4 regions of the Kitasatospora sp. NPDC091276 genome follow, and region 1 is predicted to be linked to each of the others. Evidence: riboswitches for the same ligand, from Rfam matches in the RefSeq annotation. Region 1 holds a riboswitch; each other region holds the start of a gene.
What was found. A riboswitch is a leader RNA that binds a small molecule or an ion and turns the genes downstream of it on or off. The one in region 1 is predicted to bind cobalamin.
Positions count from the first base shown of each region.

Region 1 (3,708 bases):
CTCGTGCTCATCCGTGGGGTCGCCGGGTGGAGGGCGGGAAACGCCGAGCGAGCCCACACGTGTCGAGTCCCGGGAGGAGGCGCTGGCCCGGGCGGATCGGGTCCAGGACCACGTGCGCGAGCTGACGGGCCTCGAGCGGGATCCGTGGGGCAAGCTCATCGGCTACTACAGGTGCAAGGGGCGGGGGTTGGGTATCGCCGATGAGGGCGAGGCGTACCAGCTCAGTTCGGGGAACCTGTTGAAGGCCACGGACGACCAGCGTCCCGAGGTGCTGCGGGCGCTGCGGGAGAAGCTGGCGGGCGAGGGCTTCAAGATCACCTCGTCGGCGTCCGGTGCGGACGCTCAGTCCACCCCGCCCACCTGGGAGTTCGATGCCGTCCACGAGTCCGACGGCTACACCGTTTCGGCGGGCGCGTCGAAGCCCGGCCAGGGTGTGAGTGTGATGGTCGTCCTGCCCTGTCAGGCCCCGCCGTCCGCCGGTGCGGCTTCGCCCGCTCCGACGGCCACCACCTGAGGCCGGCGCGGCGGTTACGTCAACTACGCTACTGGAAAAGGTAGTTGGCGTCAGTCCCGGCACGTCGACTCGGGGCGGCGGGACGCCCCGGCGTGGGTGCGCCGGGGCGTCCGGTCAGGCGTCGGTGCGGCTCGCCGCGGTCAGCGGGGCGTACAGCTCGGGGCGGCGGGTGCGCAGCAGGCCGAACTCCCGCCAGTCCCGGCACTGGTCGAGGTCGAGGTCGGCGACGAGGACGGCGGGCCGGTCGCGCGGGGCGCGGAGCAGGATCCGGCCGTACGGGTCGGAGATGAACGACGAGCCGTAGAAGGTGGACCGGCCCTCCGTCCCGATCCGGTTGGGCACGATCATGAACAGCGCGTTGGCGAGGCCGTTGGCGCTGATGGCGTGCTCCCACATGGGCCGGGTGTCGAAGTCCGGGAGGTCCACCTCGGAGCCGATGGCGGTGGGGTGGACGAGGACTTCGGCGCCGCCGAGCGCGTAGGCGCGGGCGAGTTCGGGGAACCACTCGTCCCAGCAGGTGGGGAAGCCGAAGGCGGCGCCCTGGTGGGCCAGGACGGGGAACCCGCTGTCGCCGGGGCGGAAGCACAGGTCCTCGCGGTAGCCGGGGAAGGCCGGGATGTGGTTCTTCCGGGTCCTGGCGACGAGGGTGCCGTCGCGGTCCACGCAGACGGCCGTGTTGTAGCCGAGGCCGCCGTCCTCGGCGCGCTCGTACAGGGAGGCGTGGACGCTGATGCCGAGTTCGGCGGCGAGTTCGGCGGCGAGGCGGGTGGTGGGCCCCGTCTCGACGTCCTCCAGGTGGCGGGCGGCGCCTTCCCCCAGCGGGTCGTCGGTGTTGCAGAAGTAGGGACTGCGGGTCAGCTCGGGCAGGCACACCATCGTCGCGCCCTGCGCGGCGGCGAGTGCCACGCCCTCGCGCAGCCGGGCGTCGTGCTCGGCCGGGTCGGCGTACCAGCGCATCTGCACGAGCCCGACGCGCAGCGGCGCGCGTTCGGCCGGCCTGGTGCGGCCGGGGGAGCCGAGCGGGGAGCCGAAGGAGGTGAGGACGGCGTACGAGGTCACGGGTGTTCCTTCTGTTCTCTGGCGCTGATACGGAGGTGCCGGTGAAGGCCCTGCGATATAACTGAAAGTTCAGTCAGCTTTGCTGGCGTGGTGAAAATGTAGCCACGCCGGAACGTTCCGGCAAGGGGTGGCCGGCGAATGGTGTGCGGCTGTGCGGCTGTGCGGCTGTGCGGCGACCGCGTCGGGCAGGAGATCGGCGCGGCGGAAACCCGATGGCGCAACGCGCGTGCGGGCCTCTGGACTTACTAGGACGTCCAACTATATGGTCGACGACAGGTCCGCGGTGTCAGGGAAGCCGGTGTGAGTCCGGCACGGTCCCGCCACTGTGACCGGGGAGTTCGTCCTCGCAGACGAAGGCCACTGGCAGCCAGCCGGGAAGGCCTGGGGGCGTGCGGTGATCCGGGAGTCAGGATACCGGCCGCGGGTGTTCCGTGTTTTCCACGAGGATGGAGACGACACGCATGACTCCGGGCTGCTCCCGCTCCACTGCCGCTCCTGGTCGTCCCGTGCCCACGGCCGCCGGGGCGTCCACGCCCTGACGTTCCGTTCCGCCGCCGCACGCCCGTGCCGCGGGGCGCACCACCGTGCGCCCGCCGACCCGCGGCGGCCTCCGATCCTCCTCCTCTCCCCACCCTGTCGAGAGAAGGAACCCGATGGTCCGAGAACTGACCCACTTCGTCGCCGGCAAGCCCACCGCCGGCACCTCCGGTCGCTTCGGCGACGTGTACGACCCCAACACCGGCCGGGTGCAGGCCCGGGTGCCGTTGGCGAGCCGGGCCGAGGTCGAGGCGGTGATCGCCGACGCCGCGCAGGCCCAGCCCGGGTGGGCGGCGTGGAACCCGCAGCGACGCGCCCGCGTCCTGCTCCGCTTCCTCCAACTCGTCGAGCAGGAGAAGGAGGAACTGGCCCGGCTGCTGTCCGCCGAGCACGGCAAGACCGTGGCCGATGCCCACGGGGACGTCCAGCGCGGCCTGGAGGTCGTGGAGTTCGCCGCCGGCATCCCGCACCTGCTGAAGGGCGAGTTCAGCGACAACGCGGGCACCGGCATCGACGTGTACTCGATGCGCCAGCCGCTCGGCGTGGTCGCTGGCATCACGCCGTTCAACTTCCCGGCGATGATCCCGCTCTGGAAGGCCGCACCCGCCATCGCCTGCGGCAACGCCTTCGTCCTCAAGCCCTCGGAGCGCGACCCCTCGGTGCCGCTGCGCCTCGCCGAACTGTTCCTGGAGGCCGGGCTGCCGCCGGGCGTGCTGAACGTGGTCAACGGCGGCAAGGACGCCGTGGACACCCTGCTGGAGGACCCGCGGGTGCAGGCGGTCGGGTTCGTCGGCTCCACGCCGATCGCCCGGTACGTGTACGCCACCGCCGCCGCGCACGGGAAGCGGGCACAGTGCTTCGGCGGTGCCAAGAACCACCTGGTCGTGATGCCGGACGCCGACCTCGACCAGGCCGCGGACGCGCTGATCGGCGCCGGCTACGGCTCGGCCGGCGAGCGCTGCATGGCGATCTCGGTGGCCGTCCCGGTGGGGGAGGAGACCGCCGACGCCCTGGTGGCCAAACTGGTCGAGCGGATCGCCGCGTTGAAGGTCGGGCGCTCGGACGACCCGGCGGCGGACTTCGGCCCGCTGGTCGGCGCCGACGCGCTGGAGCGGGTCCGCGGCTACCTGGACCTCGGGGTCGAGGAGGGCGCCGAACTCGTGGTCGACGGGCGGGACTTCCGGCTGGAGGGGCACGAGGGCGGCTACTTCCTCGGCGCCTCGCTGTTCGACCGCGTCACGGCGGACATGCGGATCTACCGGGAGGAGATCTTCGGCCCCGTCCTGACCGTGCTCCGCGCCGCCGACTACGAGGAGGCGCTGCGCCTGCCCAGCGAGCACGAGTTCGGCAACGGCGTGGCCATCTACACCCGGGACGGCGACACGGCACGGGACTTCGCGCGCCGGGTGAACACCGGCATGGTCGGCGTCAACGTGCCGATCCCCGTGCCGGTCGCGTACCACACCTTCGGCGGCTGGAAGCGCTCCGGGTTCGGCGACCTCAACCAGCACGGGCCGGACTCGATCCGCTTCTACACCCGCACCCGCACCGTCACCTCGCGCTGGCCCTCCGGGGTCAAGGAGGGCGCGAGCTTCACC
Region 1 covers NZ_JBFBFU010000010.1:115,257-118,964, forward strand. Annotated here, with positions in the region: gene AB0O19_RS14905 (hypothetical protein) at 113-514, shown strand; gene AB0O19_RS14910 (nitrilase-related carbon-nitrogen hydrolase) at 629-1,573, opposite strand; cobalamin riboswitch at 1,820-2,011, shown strand; gene AB0O19_RS14915 (CoA-acylating methylmalonate-semialdehyde dehydrogenase) at 2,227-3,708, shown strand, end outside.

Region 2 (3,708 bases), on a different contig from region 1:
GCAGCCCGGAGTGGCGCAGAAGGCCGGCGCGCCCGGCGCGACGGCGCCCTTGAGGTGGCCGGTGTAGCTCTTCATCGAGGTCTCGGCCTGGATCTTGTGGTCGAAGACCGCGACGCCGACGGTCACCGCGCTGTCGCCGGAGACGTAGGTCGCCCGGAGCACCTTCTGGCAGCCCTGGTCACCGAGGACCTTGCCGAGCCCGCCGGTCGTCGAGTTCCCGTCCCAGCAGGGCGAGTCCAGCGAGACGAAGGTCCGGTTCCAGGTGGCGCCGTTGACCGTCACCTGGAGCGCGGAGAACAGTGCCCCCGCGTCCTGCGGCGCCGGGTCGGTGGCGGCCTCCCAGATCGGCCTCGACGGGTCGTCCGGCGCGCCGCCCGGGGTGCCGGACGGGTTCCCGCCCGGGGTCGCGGCGGCACTCGGCGCGGCACCCGATGCGGCGGAGGACGGCCGGTTGGAGGCGGAGGCGATCGGCCCGGCGACCGGCTTGTCGCCGCCGCCCTTCGTCAGCAGCACCGCCCCGCCCGCGATCAGGCCGCCGACCAGGACGACCGCGACCGCCACGCCGAGGGCCCGCAGCCGGCGGCGGCGCTTGCCGTCCGCCGCGTTGCGGTCGGCCAGCGCCTCCCAGTTCGGCTCGGCGCGCTGCGGCGCCTGGGGCTGCGGGTACGACTGCGGATGCGGCTGGGGGTGTGCCTGGTGATGCGCCTGGGGGTTCGGCTGGGGGTGCGCCTGGGGGTTCGGCTGCCACTGCGGCGGCAGCTGCTGCCCTGGCGGTCCCGGCTGCGGCAGCGGAGGCTGCCCCGGCGGACCGGGCTGCGCCACCGGCTGCGCGGGCGGCACCGGAGGCCCGTACGAGGCCGGCGGCGGCCCGAAGCCCCCGCTCGGCGGCAACACCGGACCGGGCACCACCGGCGGCTGCTGACCGTGCGCGTCCCCCGGCCCGGGGGGAGGCGTTCCCTGCGGACCCTGCCCGGGTGCGCCAGTTCCGTCGCTCACGCGCCCCCTCGCTTCGCTCGATGATCGCTTCGCGAAACGCGCCCCTCGGCGCTTCGCTCGCTCATGCGCCCAGATCGTAGGGCATGCCCGCGGCGACCGGTCCGCCCGGTGACCGTTCCGTATCGAAACCAGGACGCCGGGGCCCGGAATCACGGCGCCGGGAGCCCGGAATCAGGGCGCCGGGAGCCCGGATCCGAGGCGCCCCAAGGCCACGACCCGCCCCCTCCCGGCACCCCCGGTCATCGCTCCGACACACCGCGCCGTACTACATGTGGGGTCGCATCAGAGAGACACCACTAGATGTATGCTCAATCCTGCTGTCGATGCAGGGGAACCCGGTGCGAATCCGGGACTGCCCCGCAGCGGTGAGCGGGCGGCTCCAGTAGCCGCCCCGCGAGTCCGAGTACCTGCCGACGGTGTGCGCACGGGCCCTCCCGCAGAGGCCGCGCCAGCACGAGAACTACCTTCCGGGCCTCGCGGGCGGGCCGGGGACGCCACCGTCGCGCGACGCTTCCTGCGTACGTGCCGTGCTCCCCTGCCCCGAACGGCCCGGTACCCCCCGATCACCGCCGCCGATCGCCGCCAGGAGAGAGCGCCTTGACCACCGCTGCCTCAGCCACCCTGCCCGCCCAGGGCACCGGCCCCGCCCCCACCGACCCGACGGTCTCCGACCCCGGCGGCGCGCTCCTTCGGCTGCTCACCGACCGCAGCGTCGATCTCCCCCAGGTGGACCCCGGCCATGTCGCCGCCGCCGCGCTGCGCGGCCGCCACGCCGGCTCGGACTTCGCCGAGCTGCGCGGGCTGGCCGTGGACGCCGCCGCGTCGATGATCGCCGAGGACCCCCAGTACTCGAAGCTGGCCGCCCGGCTGCTCGCCCTGGAGATCGTCGACGAGGCGAACAGCCAGGGCTCGCGCTCCTTCGCCGCCTCGATCGCCGTCGGCCACGCCGAGGGCCTGATCGGCGACACCACCGCCGCCTTCGTCACCAAGCACGCCGCCGCCCTGGACGCGCTGATCGACGCGCACGGCGACGACCGCTTCGAGTACTTCGGCCTGCGCACCGTGCAGTCCCGCTACCTGCTGCGCCACCCGATCACCCGCAAGGTCATCGAGACCCCGCAGCACTTCCTGCTCCGCGTCGCCTGCGGCCTGGCGGTCGGCGACAGCGAGCAGTCGGTGCGGGAGGTCGCCGAGCTGTACGGCCTGATGAGCCGGCTGGAGTACCTGACCTCCTCGCCGACCCTGTTCAACTCCGGCACCCGGCACCCGCAGATGTCAAGCTGCTACCTGCTCGACTCCCCGCTGGACAACCTGGACTCGATCTACAACCGCTACGCGCAGATCGCCCGGCTGTCCAAGCACGCCGGCGGCATCGGCCTGTCCTACTCGCGCATCCGCTCGCGCGGCAGCCTGATCCGCGGCACCAACGGCAAGTCCAACGGCATCGTCCCGTTCCTGCGCACCCTCGACTCCTCGGTCGCCGCCGTCAACCAGGGCGGCCGCCGCAAGGGCGCGGCCTGCGTCTACCTGGAGACCTGGCACGCCGACATCGAGGAGTTCCTGGAGCTCCGCGACAACACCGGCGAGGAGGCGCGGCGCACCCACAACCTCAACCTGGCGCACTGGATCCCGGACGAGTTCATGCGCCGGGTCAACGCCAACGAGGACTGGTCGCTGTTCTCCCCCGCCGACGTGCCCGAGCTCGTCGACCTGTGGGGCTCCGACTTCGACGAGGCCTACCGCAAGGCCGAGCTGGCCGGCAAGGCCGTGCGCACCATCCCCGCGCAGACCCTGTACGCCCGGATGATGCGCACCCTGGCGCAGACCGGCAACGGCTGGATGACCTTCAAGGACGCCTCCAACCGCGCCGCCAACCAGACCGCGCTGCCCGGCCGCACGGTGCACTCCTCGAACCTGTGCACCGAGATCCTGGAGGTCACGGACGACTCCGAGACCGCCGTCTGCAACCTCGGCTCGGTCAACCTCGGCGCCCACGTCGCCCCGGGGGCCTCCGTCGACGACCTGCTCGGCGCCATGGACTGGGAGCGCCTCGACGCCACCGTCCGCACCGCCGTGACGTTCCTCGACCGCGTGGTGGACATCAACTTCTACCCGACCACCGAGGCCGGCACCTCCAACTCCCGCTGGCGCCCGGTCGGCCTCGGCGTGATGGGCCTCCAGGACGTCTTCTTCAAGCTGCGGATCGACTTCGACTCCGCCGAGGCCGCGCGACTGTCCACCCTCATCGCCGAGCGCATCATGCTCACCGCGTACGAGCGCTCCGCCGACCTGGCCGAGCAGCTGGGCCGCCACGAGGCCTACGGCGAGACCCGCGCCGCCCGCGGCGAGCTGCACATCGACCACTTCCCGACGGCCGCCCCGCAGTGGGCCGACCGCTGGACCGCGCTGCGCGCCCGCATCGCCGAGACCGGCCTGCGCAACTCGCTGCTGCTGGCCATCGCGCCGACCGCGACCATCGCGTCCATCGCCGGCGTCTACGAGTGCATCGAGCCGCAGGTCTCCAACCTGTTCAAGCGCGAGACGCTGTCCGGCGAGTTCCTCCAGGTCAACCCGTACCTGGTGCGCGAGCTCAAGGAGCTCGGCGTCTGGGACCAGCAGACCCGCGACGCCCTGCGCGAGGCCAACGGCTCCGTCCAGGAGCTGGGCTGGCTGCCCGCCGAGGTCCGCTCGCTCTACCGCACCGCCTGGGAG
Region 2 covers NZ_JBFBFU010000008.1:227,025-230,732, forward strand. Annotated here, with positions in the region: gene AB0O19_RS13025 (hypothetical protein) at 1-840, opposite strand, end outside; cobalamin riboswitch at 1,284-1,426, shown strand; gene AB0O19_RS13030 (ribonucleoside-diphosphate reductase subunit alpha) at 1,618-3,708, shown strand, end outside.
Region 2: another riboswitch for cobalamin. It lies ahead of AB0O19_RS13030 (ribonucleoside-diphosphate reductase subunit alpha); the one in region 1 lies ahead of AB0O19_RS14915 (CoA-acylating methylmalonate-semialdehyde dehydrogenase).

Region 3 (3,708 bases), on a different contig from region 1:
CCACTCGCGCTTGGCCGCCCGCCAGGCCTCGTCACTCTGACCGGACCGCCAGTAGCCCGAGACCGACAGCCGCTCGCGCGGGATGCCTCGCTCCACGCGCAGCAGGCGCCGCAGTTCCTTCACGAAGCCCGCCTCACCGTGCACGAACGCGGATGCCGTGCCGGCGGGGAATTCCAGCGCGCCCACCGCCTCGACCAGCGCCTCGCCCACCGGGCGGGCGCCGCGGTGCAGCCAGCTGATCTCGGCCCCGGAGGGCGAGACGATCTTCTGCTCCTCCGCGGCGTCCGCGACCTCGACGAAGGCGTGCACCACGGCATCGGCCGGCATCCGCTCCAGCGCCGCGGCGATCGCGGGCAGCGCGCTCTCGTCGCCCACCAGCAGGTGCCAGTCGGCGCTCGCGTCGGGGGCGTAGCCGCCGCCGGGGCCCAGGAAGCGCACCGTCTCGCCGGGCTGTGCGCGGGCCGCCCAGGGCCCGGCCAGGCCCTCGTCACCGTGCACCACGAAGTCGATGGTCAGCTCGCGCAGGGCCGGGTCCCAGGCCCGCACGGTGTACGTCCGGGTGATCGGCCGCTGCTCGGGCGGGAACTCCTCGCGGATCCGCGCCATGTCGAAGGGCTCCGGGTAGCTCACGCCCTCGGGCGTGAAGAGCACCTTGATGTAGTGGTCGGTGAACTCGGTGGCGTCGAAGTCCTCCAACCCCGCACCGCCGAGAACCAGGCGCACCATGTGCGGTGTGATCCGCTCGGTGCGCAGCACCTGTGCTTCGCGCGCCTGCGGTGTCCGGCGGGTCGGTTGGTCTGCCATGGTGCCCCCCTGGGCTGTGTGGTCGCGCGTCTTGGTTAGGCTTGCCTAAGTTAGCACCCTTGAGGCGGTGCTCGACCCAGGGACGGCAGCCGATCCCCATTCCGCCCACGACCGGGAACGTGACGCCCCGGCAGCCCTGCTGCGGCTCGCGGACGCGACAAGGTCGTACGGAGCCGCCGCGACCGGTTCGGCGCAGCCAGACCGCGCCGCGCGCCGCCCGGGAGCCGACGACCGAGGTCGCCGCCCGCAGAGCGGCCGCGCCGCACTCCCCGGACCGATCCGGCACCGCAACCCGCTCGGGAGGATAGGGAGCGGGCGGCCGGTCAGGACGCCGGTACGATTTCGGCCGCCCTGCCGGAGGCACTCGTGGTTCAGGTGGCGGGCGACCGGGTGGGGTCGGGCCTCAGGCGCGCCGCACCACGAAGGTGACCTCCGCGATGTTCCCCCCGCCGCCGATCACCTGGCAGGTGAGACCCGCACCGACAGTGCACTCGTTGACGTTCGACCCGGCGTAGGGGTTGCTCCAATGGATCAACCCGCTCCAGGTGTCCACGCCGAAGCCGATCTGCCCCTCGGTGCCCGTCAGGAACCCGCACGACTCGGTTTTCCAGCTGGGGGCCACATTCGGCAGGATGTAGCTCGGGGGCAGAGGACTGCCGGTGCTCCAGCACCCGTGGGCCAGGGTGGCCGAGCCGAGGTAGAGCATGCTGCCGGTCTGGTTCGACAGGGTGACCTGGGTGCTGCGCGCCGCGTAGGCGGCGGACGCCGCTGGGGCGGCCGACCGCGTCGTTCCGGCGGAGGGGCCGGCGGCCTGCGCCGCGGGAGCCAGGGCCAAGCCGGCGCTCAGCGCCAGGACGGCGGTCAGTACGGAGGACTGGACAACACGCTTGGAGGTCATGGCAGCCAACTCTCTATCGGAGGATGGTCAGGTACACGCCTCAACGGGATGGCGGACCTCGTTGGTTCACCAACCGCCACGACGTGCGGGAATGAGGGCCTGTGTGAGGTAGTGATCAGCCTTCTGGTTGCACCCTCCTCCGAGGGCGGAACAGGGAGGACTGTGGGCTGTGACGCGTCGGCAACTCACGGACGATCAGCGGACGATGATTGATCCCTACCTGCCGGTCGGCAGGTTCAGCCCGCACCCCGAGCGACCGCGGGAGCGCTCGGGCCGGTGTGCCAGCACCGCCGGCCAGCAACGCCGTGCCTACGAGAAGGAACTGCTGCGAAGCGCGAGGTGGCCGAGTGGCGGCGCCCTACTTCCCCGTCACGTGCCCGGACGAGGTCCTGGACCACCACCTGCGGCACTACGCCGTCGAGTTCAGGAACTGGATCGTCGCCGCCGCCCGCACCTGAGACCCCCGGCCGGGCCCCGTGGCCGATCCCTCCCCCGCCCCCGGGAACGGTCCAGACGATCATCCCACGGGCTGGCCAGCTCCGACCTGACCACGCCTGATACCTTGCCATCGCCGTGGTGTACGGGAAACCGGTCTGAGTCCGGTGCGGCCCTCGCCACTGTTGCCGCGGAGTTCCGCGGCCCTCGCTGACCGGCTTTTCCAGCGGTCAGGGCCACTGGGCGGGTTGGAAGAGCCGTCCGGGAAGGTCGGCCGCGGCGCGTTGATGCGGAAGCCAGGAGACCGGCCACGGCGCTACATGTTCCACGAGGGTTTTGGAGAACACGTGCCCAGCGGTCTGCCGTATCCGTTCCGTTCGATATGTTCCGTACGTCCCACAGGTCCGATACGTGTCGGCCGGGCAGTCGCGGCCTTCCTGTTCATCGGCATGCTCGGAGCTTGCACGGGCGCCCCCGCGCCCACCACGTCCGGCGGGACGGCCGGAACTGCCGCGCCGGTCAGCGTCGACAATTGCGGGACCACCGTGACGGTCGGCGCGCCGCCCGACCGGCTGGTGACGCTCAACGAGGGTGCCACCGAGGTGGCCCTGGCCCTCGGCCTGCAGTCCCGCATGGCCGGTACCGCCTACCTCGACGATTCCATCCCGGAGAAGTGGAAGGCGGCCTACGACTCCGTCCCGGTGCTCTCCAAGGACTACCCGACGAAGGAGAAGCTCCTCGCGGCCCGTCCCGACTTCCTGTACGCCTCCTACTCCAGCGCGTTCACCGACAAGGTCGCGGGCACCCGGGGGGAACTGCGCGGCCAGGGTATCCCGTCGTACCTGTCCCCGTTCGGCTGCTCGGACAAGAGCCAGGTGCCGCCGACGACCTGGCAGGCGGTGTGGGGCGAACTGAACGACGTCGCCAAGGTCTTCGGTGTCACGGAGCGGGCCGCCGCGATCCAGCAGCAACAGGAGCAGCAACTGGCCGAGTTCACGGCGACGGCCGCGGGCAAGGGCTTGAAGGTCCTGTGGTACGACTCGGACACCAAGGCGCCGTTCGTCGGGGCCGGCCACGGCGGACCTCAACTCGTTCTCGATGCCGTGGGCGCCCGCAACGTCTTCGGGGACCTGCCCGGTGGCTGGCAGAACGTGAGCTGGGAGAAGGTCGTCGCGGCGGACCCGGACGCCATCGTGGTCGCGGACGCCGGCTGGGACACGGCCCAGTCCAAGATCGACTACTTGGAGAACGACCCGGTGCTGAGCAAGCTCACCGCCGTACAGCGCAAGGCTTTCGTGGTGGTGCCGTTCTCGGAGTCGACTCCCGGCGTGCTGCTCGCCGACGGTGCCGCCCGGGTGTCCGCGGGACTGGACCGACTGCACCCGGGTTCATGACCGCGCCCCACCCCGCCGTCGCGCGGCCCCCTGGTCCGGGCCGCGCGACGGCGGCCCTGGCCATCGGTGCGGCCCTGCTCCTGGCCACCGTGCTCCTCGGCCTCGCCGTGGGCTCGCAACACGAGCCGGTCCGGACGGTGATCGACGTCGTGGTGCGCCGTCTCGGGCTGGGCAACC
Region 3 covers NZ_JBFBFU010000013.1:121,871-125,578, forward strand. Annotated here, with positions in the region: gene AB0O19_RS18440 (siderophore-interacting protein) at 1-804, opposite strand, end outside; gene AB0O19_RS18445 (hypothetical protein) at 1,208-1,711, opposite strand; cobalamin riboswitch at 2,260-2,465, shown strand; gene AB0O19_RS18450 (ABC transporter substrate-binding protein) at 2,587-3,531, shown strand; gene AB0O19_RS18455 (iron chelate uptake ABC transporter family permease subunit) at 3,528-3,708, shown strand, end outside.
Region 3: another riboswitch for cobalamin. It lies ahead of AB0O19_RS18450 (ABC transporter substrate-binding protein); the one in region 1 lies ahead of AB0O19_RS14915 (CoA-acylating methylmalonate-semialdehyde dehydrogenase).

Region 4 (3,708 bases), on a different contig from region 1:
CACCTCGACCAACCGCTCCCGCCGCTACTGCTCGGACCGCTGTGCGACCCGCGCCAACGTCGCCGCGTACCGGACCCGCAAGCGCCAGGAGGCCGAGGCCGCGGCACTCGGCGCCGCCGGCTAGGTCCTGTCCGGGCCGGGCCCAGGGGGTCAGAGCTCGTCCGCCCAGACGCCCAGGCGGCGGGCCAGGCCCGGCACCCGGGCCAGCCGGGTGCCCAGCAGCAGCCGCTCCAGCCGCCGCCCGGGCGCCAGCCAGGCCGGGCGCGGGCGCAGCCGCAGCAGTACCCGGCCGAGCACCAGCTCGTCCGGGACCGGGCCGTAGCTGCGGCTGTCGCTGTCCACCGGCCGGTTGTCGGACAGCAGCCACCAGCCCCTCGGACGCCGCTCGGCGGCCCGCTTCACCACCAGCAGGTCCTGCTGGAAGGGGTGCCGGAAGAGCACCACCGCGCCGGGCCGGATCGGCGCGCCGTAGCGCACCAGCAACTGGTCGCCCTCGCGCAGGGTCGGGACCATCGACGGGCCCGCCACGTCGACCAGCCCGAACGGCACCGCGCCGCCGCCCCGCCCCCGGGGTTCCGTGCCCATCGGTTCCGCGCCCGCCGGTTCCGTGCTCCGCGCCACGACTCCTCCTCCCGGACCGCCCGGTCCCAGTCTGCCGTACGGACCGTCACCCCGTTCGATCCGTTCGATGTCCGGATTACCCCGGTTCCGGGTCCGCCTTTTGCCCTAGGCCCACCGCCCGATCGCGAAACCCCGGGCGCGGAAGGGTAATCTCGGGCGCGGGAAGACGATCTAAGGAAGGACTCCCATGTTCTCTCGTCTGTTTGCACCGCGCGCCACCGCCCACGCCCACTGTGACCTGCCCTGCGGCGTGTACGACCCGGCGCAGGCCCGGATCGAGGCCGAGTCGGTCAAGGGCACCCAGGAGAAGTACCAGGCCAACGAGGACCCGGCTTTCCGCACCCGCGCCCTGATCATCAAGGAGCAGCGTGCCGAGGCCGTCAAGCACCACATCTCGGTGCTGTGGAGCGACTACTTCAAGGCCCCGCACTTCGAGAAGTACCCGCAGCTGCACCAGCTGATCAACGACACCCTGAAGGCCGCCTCGGCCGCCAAGGCGTCCACCGACCCCGCCACCGGCCAGGCCCTGCTGGACCTGATCGCCGAGGTCGACAAGATCTTCTGGGAGACCAAGCAGGCCTGAGCCTGACGCGTCGCCACCCGACCGCCCCCGTCCGCGAGCCCGGACGGGGGCGGTCGTGCGTTCACGCCCCATCCGAGCCCGGTAAGGGTTGCCTAGCCTGAGTGGCTGTTATGCTGCCAGGGCGTCCGAGGGGGAAGTCCGGTGTGAATCCGGCGCTGACCCGCAACGGTGAGCACGGCCCCGGGGCCGCGCCAGCCCGATCGCCCCCGGCCGCTGAACTCCCGACAACTCGCCGTGGACTGCGAGGGGATGGCGCCCGGGCCCGCGCCCGACCGGTGCCGCCCCCGCGCACCCGCAGCCCGAGGCAAGGCGCACCGTGAGCAGCACCGCAGCCGCGGGCAGTGGCGCAACGAGCCCGCCCGCCCGCCGAATACCCGCCCTCCCGCTCGCCGTCGGCCTGGCCGCCGCCCTGCTGCTCTCGCTGCTCTGCGGCGTGGCGCTGGGCGCCTCCGGGATCGGCCTGCCCCGCGCCCTGCGGCTGCTGGCCGCCGGGCTGACGGGCGGACGGCTGGAGGCGGACGAGGCCGCCGCCTACGCGATCGTCTGGGAGATCCGGCTGCCGCGCGCCGTGCTGGCCGCGGTGGTCGGCGCCGGGCTGGCCGCCACCGGGGTCGCCGTCCAGGCCCTGGTGCGCAACGCGCTGGCCGACCCGTTCGTGCTCGGCATCTCCTCCGGCGCGGCCGTCGGCGCCAACGCCGTGCTGCTGCTCGGCGCCTTCGCCTCGCTCGGGGTGTGGGCGATCTCGGCCTCCGCGTTCGGCTCCGCGCTGGTCGCCATGGTGCTGGTCTACCTCGCGGCGCGCACGGCCTACGGGCTCACCCCGCTGCGGCTGGTGCTCACCGGCACCGCGCTCTCCTACGGCTTCTCCGCCGTCACCGCGCTGATGGTCTTCGCGGCCGCCCGCGGCGAGGCCGCCCGGGACGCCATGATGTGGCTGCTCGGCAGCCTCGGCGGCGCCACCTGGGGCTCGGTGCCGATCGCCGCCGCCACCGTGCTGGCCGGCCTGGCGTACCTGGCCTGCGCCGCCGGCCGGCTGGACGCGCTCGCCATGGGCGACGAGACGGCCGCCTCGCTGGGCGTGGACCCGGACCGGCTTCGCCGCGAGCTCTTCGTGGTGACCGCCGCCGTCACCGGCACGGTGGTGGCCGTCAGCGGGGCGATCGGCTTCGTCGGGCTGATGGTGCCGCACCTGGCCCGGATGCTGGTCGGCGCCGGGCACCGCCGGGTGCTGCTGGTCGCGCCGCTCGCCGGGGCGCTGCTGCTGGTCTGGGTGGACATCGTCTCGCGCACCCTGCTGGCGCCCGCCGAACTGCCGGTCGGGGTGGTCACCGCGGTGCTCGGGGTGCCCTGTTTCCTGCTGCTGATGCGCCGTCGCGGCTATTCCTTCGGAGGCCGCTGATGGATCTCGCCCTGGACTCCGTCTCGGTCGAGCTGGCCGGCGCCCGGCTGGTCCACGACGTCGCCCTGGACGCCGCCGCCGGGCAGGTGGTCGGACTGGTCGGGCCCAACGGCAGCGGCAAGTCGACGCTGCTGCGCTGCGTCTACCGGGCGCTGCGGCCGGCCGCCGGGGCCGTCCGGCTGGACGGCGCGGACCTGCACGCGCTGACCGCGCGCGAGGCCGCCCGGCGGGTGGCCGCACTCCCCCAGGAGCACTCCGCCGAGTTCGACTTCACGGTGGCCGAGGTGGTCGCCATGGGCCGGCTGCCGCACCGGCGCGGGCTGGGCGGCCCGGGTGCGGACGACCACGCGCGCTGCACGGAGGCGCTGCGCAAGGTCGGCGCCGAGCAGTTGGCCGGGCGGGGCTTCCTGAGCCTGTCCGGCGGCGAGAAGCAGCGGGTGCTGATCGCCCGCGCGCTGGTCCAGGAGCCCCGGCTGCTGGTGCTGGACGAGCCCACCAACCACCTGGACATCGGCCACCAGTTGGACGTGCTGGCCCTGGTCCGGGAGGCCGGCCCGACGGTGCTCACCGCGCTGCACGACCTCAACCTGGCGGCCGGCCACTGCGACCTGCTGTACGTGCTGCGGGCCGGCCGGATCGTCGCCTCGGGGCCGCCCGCCGAGGTGCTCCGACCCGCCCTGCTGGCCGAGGTGTTCGGCGTCCGGGCCACCCCCGTCCGGCACCCGGTGACCGGCGCCGTCCAACTGCTCTTCGACCGGATCTGACCCACCCCCCGAAGGAACCCCCGTGCGCACCAAGGCCGTTGCCATCACCGCCCTGCTCACCCTCGGGCTCACCGCCTGCGGCGCCGAGATCGCCCCGAGCGGCGACGCCACCGCCGCCTCCGCCCACTACCCGGTGACCGTGGAGAACTGCGGCACCAAGCTCACCTTCCCGCAGAAGCCCGCCCGGACGGTGACCAACGACGTCGGCATCACCGAGCTGATGCTCGCCCTCGGCCTGGCCGACCGGATGGCCGGCTACGTGATGCCCGACGACAAGGGCCGGGTCGACCAGGTCGCCTGGAAGGACGGCTACCAGCAGACCGCGTGGCTCTCCAAGAAGG
Region 4 covers NZ_JBFBFU010000008.1:193,542-197,249, forward strand. Annotated here, with positions in the region: gene AB0O19_RS12875 (CGNR zinc finger domain-containing protein) at 1-124, shown strand, start outside; gene sodX (nickel-type superoxide dismutase maturation protease) at 151-585, opposite strand; gene sodN (superoxide dismutase, Ni) at 809-1,204, shown strand; cobalamin riboswitch at 1,293-1,431, shown strand; gene AB0O19_RS12890 (iron ABC transporter permease) at 1,521-2,603, shown strand; gene AB0O19_RS12895 (ABC transporter ATP-binding protein) at 2,603-3,367, shown strand; gene AB0O19_RS12900 (ABC transporter substrate-binding protein) at 3,390-3,708, shown strand, end outside.
Region 4: another riboswitch for cobalamin. It lies ahead of AB0O19_RS12890 (iron ABC transporter permease); the one in region 1 lies ahead of AB0O19_RS14915 (CoA-acylating methylmalonate-semialdehyde dehydrogenase).